2 regions of the Sphingobium sp. JS3065 genome follow, and region 2 is predicted to be linked to the other one. Evidence: riboswitches for the same ligand, from Rfam matches in the RefSeq annotation. Region 2 holds a riboswitch; the other holds the start of a gene.
The links. A riboswitch is a leader RNA that binds a small molecule or an ion and turns the genes downstream of it on or off. The one in region 2 is predicted to bind cobalamin.

Region 1 (4,208 bases), on a different replicon from region 2:
GGACCGTGTGCGGCGGCCCCGCTTATGTCGAGGCCGCGCGCTCTATCGTGGCGCAGCTCAACGCTGCGCCACGGCATTAGGGTATTTTCAGAAGCGGACACGCACGCCGCCGAACGCCGAGCGGCCATAAGTGCCATAGCCATGGACCGTGGCATATTTCTCATCGGTGAGATTGTCGATGCGGCCATAGATTTCCAGATTTTCCATGATCGGGAAGGACGCCCGCACATCCGCCACCGCATAGCCGTCCAGCCGGACCGCGTTGGTCGCATCGTTGAAGCTGTCGCCCACCATCGTCACCGTCGCGCCGGTCGACAGGCCGAAGGGCCAGACATAGTCCGCTGAAACGCTCACCGCATTGGCTGCGCGGCGCGGCAAGCGGGCATCCGTATTGCGGTCGCGCGCATCGACATAGCTGTAGGCGGCTGTGAACGTCAGCGCATCGACCGGCTTCAGGGTCAGCATCGCCTCCACCCCTTTGGCGCGGGTGCGGTCGAGATTATTGTAGCCGCCGTAAAGACCGATCGAATAGTCGTAATTGATCTGGTCCTTCGTATCGCGCCGGAATGCCGTGACGGAAAGGATCGCCCGTTCGCCGCCCAGCCTTTGGTCGAAGCCGATATCATAGCTTTTCGACCGTTCCGGGCGCAGGCCCGCATTGCCGACATCCGTGCCGTAAAGCTGGTAGAGCGAGGGCGCCTTGAACCCTTCGCCATAGCTCATGCGGATGTTGGTCGCGCCCTGGTTGGGCGTGTAGTTGGCATTGGCGCCGAAGGTCGTCGCGCCGCCGAACTGGCTGTGATCGTCATGCCGCACGCCGCCGGTCAGCGACAGCCCGGCAAAGGGCTTCACAATCGCCAGCGCGTAGATGCTGTCGATATCGACCTTGTGGCTTTCCACGGAGCCGAAACCGGAGAAGTCATAGTCCGGACGTTCATGCTCATAGCCGAAGATCAGCCTGGCCTGGTCCACGGGCTGATAGACGCCCTCATATTCGAAGCGCAGGTTGGTGCCGGAATAGCCATAGTCGCCATATGCCGAGGCATAGTCGCGGTCCATGCGGAACCAGGTCACGGCCGCCCGATTGGTCAGCTTGCCGTCGAACAGCGCCAGATTGAGGCCGGCATAGCCGACATATTGATCCGATTTCGAGGAGTCCGCGATGCTGTCTACCACGCCGTTGTCGGTCTCCAGGTCGGCATGGATATAATAGCCGCGCAGGTCGAGGCTGAGCGTTTCGGTGAAGGCCAGCTTCAGCTTGGCGTTGGCGGCGATATTCTCATACCCGTCCTTTTCCGTGCCGTTGGCGGCGGAGGAAATGCCGTCGGTGTTGAAATAGGCAAGGCCGACGCCGCCCGATGCGATGCCGCTGCCGCCGGAAATATCCGCCTTGGCGTTCAGCGTGTCGCTATAGCCGTAATCGACGGATGCGTTGCCCGCGAAACCGGTGGCGGGCGTGCCGGTCATGACATTGACGACGCCGCCCACCGCCTGGCTGCCGTAGGCGACCGAGTTGGAGCCGCGCAGTATCTCGATCCGCTGGATATTGCCGGTCAGCAGATTGCCGAAATCATACATGTCGCCGATGCCGCTGGTATCGTTGACCTTCACCCCGTCGATCAGCACCAGCGTCTGCGTCGTCTCCGCGCCGCGCAGCGAAACGCCCGTCACGCCGCCCAGGCTGCCGCTGCGGTTGAAGCGCACGCCCGGCGTGGTGGCGAGCAGATCGACGACGCTGACGCTCTGGCGGGTGCGGATGGTGTCGGCGTCGATGACGGTGACGGCCTGGCCGACTTCGTCGCTGGGCTGTTCGATGCCCAGAGCGGTGACGATGATCTCATCCTCCGCCAGCGCGGGGGTGGCCGCGAGCAGCGCGGCGAGAGAGATGGTGGCTTTCAACATTATCTTGTTTCCCTGAGCGCCGCTGCGACTTCATGGCTCAGGGCATCCGCTTGACGCGGTCGGAACAAGGGGAAGTCGACGCCAATGCCCGCCCCCGCACCGATGCGGCCCTGCGCCGCTTCGTCGCTCAGACGGAAAACACCGTGCCATGACCAACCCCTGGGTCAGGGCAAGAGCGACCATGCGCCGGCAGGTCTCCTGGCTCGCGGGTCAATGCGGCGATGCACGCCTTCCCGGACTTGTGGCCCAGTGGCCGGTCTTGCGACCGAAGTGCATCGCGCTCACCGCTTACAGTTGCAGGGACAGCCGCGGAATGGGACGGTTGCCCGTCCGCACCGCATTCCCGTTTTCAGCCCTATTGGGCACCGGCGCGATCTTCTTTGCGCGGGAGGGTTTGTCCCCGCCCGCGCCGCGCGCCATAAGGGAAAGCGAGGCTGATGCCAAGCGGCTTGAGGAGGGACGGAAATGCGATTGCTGGGGGCCGTGCTGGCCGGGGGACGCTCCAGCCGCTTCGGCAGCGACAAGGCATTGGCGATGCTCGACGGGCGAAGCCTGCTGGATCATGCAGCAGCGGCGCTGGGCCGCCATGTCGAGGCGGTCGTGGTCTGCGGGCGGCAGGTTCCCGGGATGACCGGGCTGGCGGACCGGCCGGAGGCGGATATGGGGCCGCTGGGCGGGCTGAACGCGGCGCTGCACCATGCGGCGGCGCAGGGCTTCGATGCCGTGCTGACGACCGGATGCGACGTTCCGGTCTATCCGGACGGGCTGGCGGAGGCTCTGATCGGGAAAGGCGCGGCGATCCTGAAGGGACAGCAATTGGCGGGGTTCTGGCCCGCTTCACTGGGGACCGAACTGGACGCGCATCTGGCCGAGGAGAATAACCGGTCGATCTATGGCTGGCTGGAGCGGGTGAGGGCGCGGATCGTAGACCGTCCGGAGTTCGCGCTGCCCAATATCAACCGGCCGGAGGATTTGGAAAGCTTCACCCTCCCCCGTTCGAGCTGAGGTCAAGCCTCCAGGGCGATAGTTGCAACGGCTTCCGCCGGAACATTCGTTCCCGCCACTGCTTCGCCAATCAGCAGCAATGTCGGATCTTCATCGCTGATCGTCGCCACCAGGAAAGCCAGCGCGGACAGCTTCCCCCGGATCAGCCGCTCATTGGGCAGCGATACGTTCACCGCCACCATCACCGGCGTTTCGGGATCGCGCCCGGCGGCGATCAGCGAACGGCTGATCTCCCCCGCGGCGGCGCGGCCCATATAGATGCCCAGCGTGCCGCCCGGCCGCGCCAGCATTTCCCAGTCCAGCTTCAGCGGCTCGCCCGCCTTCAGATGCGCCGTCACCAGCGTCAGCCCGCGCGCCACGCCGCGCAGGGTGAGCGAGGCATGGCCGCTCGCCGCCGCCGCGCTGGCCGTGGTGATGCCGGGGCAGATGCGGAAGGATATGCCGTCCGCCGCCAGATGCGCCATCTCCTCGGCCGAACGGCCGAAGACGGAGGGGTCGCCGCCCTTCAACCGCACCACGCGCTTGCCCGCCTTCGCCGCCGCGAGCAGCAGATCGTTGATGCTCTCCTGCGCCTTGCTGTGGCGGCCGGAACGCTTGCCGACGCTCACCCGCTCCACGCCCAGCGGGATCAGGTCCAGAACGCCCGGCCCGACCAGCGCGTCGTAGAAGACGATCTGCGCCGCCGCGATCAGCTTTTCGGCCTTGCGGGTCAGCAGGTCCGGGTCGCCGGGGCCTGCGCCGACCAGCCAGACTTCACCGGGGGCGATAAGCTCATTCGGCTGCATGAAGCGTCTCCTGCGATGTCTGGGCTAGGATATTGGCGAGCGCGGGGCGGCAGGAACCGCAATTGGTCCCCGCGCCCAGCGCCTTGCCGATGGCGGCGACGTCGACCAGATCCTGCTCGCGAATGGCGGCGACGATCTGATGGAGGCCGATGTCGAAGCAGACACAGATGGTCGCGCCCTTGTCGGGCTGGCTACCCGGACCCCGCGCCGCGAGCACGGAGCCGCCCACGCCTTCCGCCTCCAACTGCCGGATCAGCCAGTCGCGTGAGGGCAGCAGGCCGGTGCGGGTCACGAACAGCACGCCGTTCAGCCTGCCTTCCCCGATGGTCGCCACGCGGCGGGTGCCGCGCGATGCGTCCATCGCCTCGACCCGGTCGCCCATCGGCAGGAAGGCGTCCAGCCGCGACGGGTCGCCATTGCCGGCAATCTCGTACAGCGCGCCGCCCGGCACGGTGATCCGGGTGGACCAGAGGCAGGGCAGCTTTACCGGCTCATCGCCGCGCAGGATCAGGAATC
Region 2 (4,208 bases):
TGTCGCCCGGCGATTGGCCGAGATCGATCGCTTCGTCGCCATTGGAGACGGCGCCGGGCGTGGCGGTCAGCAGGTGCATCAGGCGGGGACCGTCTGCGCTTTGAGAAGGCCCTCGATGGCGGCGCGGTCTAGGCCGGTCTGGCCGATCACGACCAGGCGCGAGGCGCGCGGTTCGCCCGCTTGCCATTGGCGGTCGTAATGATGCTGGATGCGGGGGCCGACAGCCTGGAGCACGAGGCGAGCGGGACGCCCCTTGATCGCGAGGAAGCCCTTCACCCGCAATATGTCGTGCGCGGCGATGGCTTCGCCCAAGGCCGCCAGCAGCGGTTCGGGACTGTCCAGTTCGCCCAGATCGATGATGAAACTCTCGAAATCATCATGATCATGGTCCTCCTCATTGTCGTGATGGGAGGGGCGGGCGTCGATCTGATCCTCCACGCCCGCGTCCAGGCCGAGCAGGATGGCGGGGTCGATTTCGCCCTTCGCCGTGCGGATGATGCGGACGCCAACGCGGGTTTCCCCGGCCAGATCGCGTTCCAGCATGGCGAGGGTGCCGGCATTGACCAGATCGGTCTTGTTGAGCAGGACCAGGTCGGCGCAGGCGAGCTGATCCTCGAACAGTTCCTCGATCGGGCTGTCATGGTCCAGCGTCGGGTCTGCGGCGCGGGCGGCGGCCAGCGCGGCTTCGTCATGGGCGAAGCGGCCTGACGCCAGCGCGTCGGCGTCGATCAGGGCGATCACCCCGTCCACGGTGGCGCGGGTGCGGATGTCGGGCCATTGAAAGGCCTTCACCAGCGGCTTGGGCAAGGCGAGGCCGGACGTTTCGATGATGATGTGATCGGGCGGGGTCGGCCGGTCGAGCAGCTTTTGCATGGTCGGCAGGAAATCGTCCGCCACGGTGCAGCAGATGCAGCCGTTCGCCAGTTCGATGATGTCCTCGTCCGGGCAGGCTTCGTCGCCGCAGCCCTGCACCAGTGCACCGTCGACGCCCACATCCCCGAATTCGTTGATGATGAGGGCGAAGCGGCGGCCGCCCGCATTTTCGATGAGGTGGCGGATCAGCGTGGTCTTGCCCGCGCCGAGAAAGCCGGTGATGACGGTGGCGGGGACTTTTTTTGCGGGGTTTCTGGGGGTCATGCGGGATTTCCTTGGGGTTCGAGAGCGACCTCGATCTTGTCGAAGCCCTTCCAGCGATAGATGATCCAACTCGCCAGCCAGCAGGCGGCGAACAGGCCGATGATGAAGAAACCGAGGCTGTTGAAATGTTCGCCAAGGTCGGCGGCAAGGGTCCAGACGCCGCCGGTAAGGCCGAGCTTGTCGCCGAGCAGCGCCGCAGCCTCGATCCCGCCGATGAGGATGGCGACCAGCGCCGAGACCAGCGTGATGGTGATGTTGTAGTAGAGTTTGCGGATCGGCTTCACGAACGCCCATTGATAGGCGCCCATCATCAGCGCACCGTCCGCCGTGTCGATCAGCGCCATGCCCGCCGCGAAGAGCAGCGGGAAAATGAGGACCGTCGAGATGGAAAGGCCGCTCGCCGCCTGTCCCGCCGACAGGCCCAGAATGGCGACTTCGGTGGCCGTGTCGAAACCCAGGCCGAAGAGAAAGCCAAGCGGGGCCATGTGCCAGCTTCGCGTCACCAGCCGGAAAAGCGGGCGGAAGATACGGGCGAGAAAGCCGCGATTGCCAAGAAGAATGTCCATATCTTCATCGACATAGGCTCCACCCTTGCGGACATGGTTGAAGCTCTTCAGAACCGATCTCAGGATGATGAGGTTCATCGCGGCGATGGCGAAGAGGAAGGTCGCGGACACGATGGTCGCGACGGTGCCGCCGATCGCGCCCACGGCCTCCACGCGGCTCAGCGCACTGGCGGCGATGGCGATGGCGACCGCGGCGATCAGGACGATGCCGCTATGGCCGATGGCGAACCAGAAGCCGACGGTCAGCGGGCGCTGGCCGTCCTGCATCAGTTTGCGGGTTACATTGTCGATGGCGGCGATATGGTCGGCATCGACGGCATGGCGCAGGCCCAGGCTCCAGGCGAGCAGCGCCGTGCCCAGCATCACGCTGTTGCCCGCGAAGAGGATGAGGGCCCACGCCCAGATGGCGAGATTGGCGGCGATCAGCGCGGCGAACATGCCAGTCGCGCGGCGGCGCAGGAGGCGCGGCGCAGGCGGCGCGGCGGATATTGTCGTCATAGGGATAGATCCCCCGTCGGCGTCGGCGAAACCGGACGGGAGCCGCCTTCATGCCGGGCGGACGCTCTTGCACCCGGCATGCGGACAGCAGCTCCCGCTGCGTAAAGCGTCGCTCAGACGGAGTACCGTGCCGCGGCCATCCCCTGGACCAAGGCAAGAGCGACCAGACGCAGGCAGGTTTCCTGGCTCACGGGTCATCGCTCGACGCATCGCCTTCCCAGGCCTCGCAGGATTTAGCGTCCGGCCCAGTGGCTGATCCCCCGGCGGTCCGGGAAATCGATATGCGTCTCGCTCACCGCTTACAGTTGCAGGGACAGCCGCGGATTCATCACCGCATTCCCTATTAAGCCCCTTGGGAGGGCACCGGCGCGATCGGTGAAAGCGGGCCAAGGCCAGCTTTCATGGCTGTGCATAGAGATTGAGAAGCAGAATGGGAAGGGGGTGCTTGATCGGCGGGATGCAGGAACCCGGTTCAGACGATGTGGCGGAAATTCAATGCATCTCCGCCTTCAGCCGGTCGACCAGCTTTTCGATCTCCCACGGCTCCAGCACCCAGGTCCGCGTCTTGCGGCCTTCGCGATGTACCGGCTGGGTCAGCAGGACGCGCGCCTGTTCCTTTGCATGGGGCTTGAAGATCGCGAAATGCTGGGCGCAATCGCGGATCGTGCCGATGATCGGGGCCTTGCCGTCCAGATCGATCATGGTGGCGGGCTGGTCCCAGGGGATATTGAGCATGAAATCTTCCTATTGTCGAAGGGCGCACGGGTGCGGACCGGCAAGGTCCGTTCATAACCGTCCTCCAGCAGATTACGGAAGGGGAACATACATCGCCAGTCGATCACCGCGACCATAATGGCGGATCGGCCGGGTGTATCGGTTAAAAAATGACGCCGGAAGCGGTCGGCTTCCGGCGTCCGGCAGGTCAGAAATCCTTGCGGACGGTCACGCCGATCTTGCGCGGGGTGCCGATATTATAGCCCAGACGGCCCCGGCCGCCGCGTTCGCGATCCAGGGAATAGAGCGCGTTTTCGTCGAACAGATTGTTGACGTAGAGCGTGACCGACAACCCGCTGTTCCAGCTTACCCCCGTCGACAGGTTGACCAGATTATAGGCGCCCAGCTTGTAGGAGCCGAAGTCGAAAGCGCCGGTGCCATTGGCGCCCGTGGCCGGATCATAATAGATGGAGTTGGGGAAACTGCCCGCGCCCGGTTCCTGATCGGCAAGCTGGGTATAGCGGTTGCCCACATGCTGAAGGCTGGCGGTGAAGGACCAGTCGGTTTCCGCCGCGATTTCCGCCGTATAGGTCGCCGCCGCCGCCATCTGGAACTTCGGTACGGTGGGCAGGCGGTTGCCCTTGCGGATGCCCGCGATGATCGCGCCGCCCGCGTCGGTGACGTTGCTGTCAATCTCCGATTCGATATAGCTGCCGCTCAAGGACAGGTCGAGATTGGGGGAGATGCGGGCGTTCAGTTCCGCTTCCAGGCCCGCCGTATGCGCCTTCGGCACGTTGAAGATGATGCGCGAGGAACAGCTTCCCGCATCCGCCGTGACCTGGAGATTCTTGATGTCGTTATAGAACACCGCCGCGTTGAAGGTCAGGCCGCCGCCCGACGCCTTGACGCCCGCTTCATAGTTCCAGAGCGTCTCATCCTCGAAAGTCGGGCGATTGCCGTAGGTGGCCGCATCCGGCCCGGTCGCGCCGCCGGTGCAGAGCGGCAGGTTCAGCGGATCGTTGACGCCGCCCAGGCGGAAGCCCTTGGACGCCTGGACGTTGAAGGTCAGGTCGCGATTGGCCTCATAGCTGGCGATGAAGCGGGGGGAAAAGCCGGTCGATCCGGTCTTGTCGCCCACGCGGTTGTCGCCATTGGGGAAGACGCCGCCGGTCTTGAAGTCGCGCTCTTCCTTGAAATCGTAATAGCGCCCGCCCGCCGTCAGCTTGAACTGGCCGAGTTTGTAGCTTGCCTCGCCGAAAGCGGCATATTGCTTGATGATGTAGGGGATGTCCG

Region 1: it holds a riboswitch for cobalamin, as region 2 does, so the genes downstream of both, NUH86_RS11625 (TonB-dependent receptor plug domain-containing protein) here and NUH86_RS18605 (HoxN/HupN/NixA family nickel/cobalt transporter) in region 2, are expected to answer to the same signal.

Annotation. Positions count from the first base shown of each region.
Region 1 covers NZ_CP102664.1:2,385,000-2,389,207, forward strand. Annotated here, with positions in the region: gene NUH86_RS11620 (ABC transporter substrate-binding protein) at 1-80, shown strand, start outside; gene NUH86_RS11625 (TonB-dependent receptor plug domain-containing protein) at 88-1,902, opposite strand; cobalamin riboswitch at 2,073-2,287, opposite strand; gene mobA (molybdenum cofactor guanylyltransferase) at 2,368-2,907, shown strand; gene cobA (uroporphyrinogen-III C-methyltransferase) at 2,910-3,692, opposite strand; gene NUH86_RS11640 (nitrate reductase) at 3,679-4,208, opposite strand, start outside.
Region 2 covers NZ_CP102665.1:261,877-266,084, reverse strand. Annotated here, with positions in the region: gene cobN (cobaltochelatase subunit CobN) at 1-79, opposite strand, end outside; gene cobW (cobalamin biosynthesis protein CobW) at 79-1,137, opposite strand; gene NUH86_RS18605 (HoxN/HupN/NixA family nickel/cobalt transporter) at 1,134-2,201, opposite strand; cobalamin riboswitch at 2,356-2,584, opposite strand; gene NUH86_RS18600 (hypothetical protein) at 2,694-2,936, opposite strand; gene NUH86_RS18595 (TonB-dependent receptor) at 3,124-4,208, opposite strand, start outside.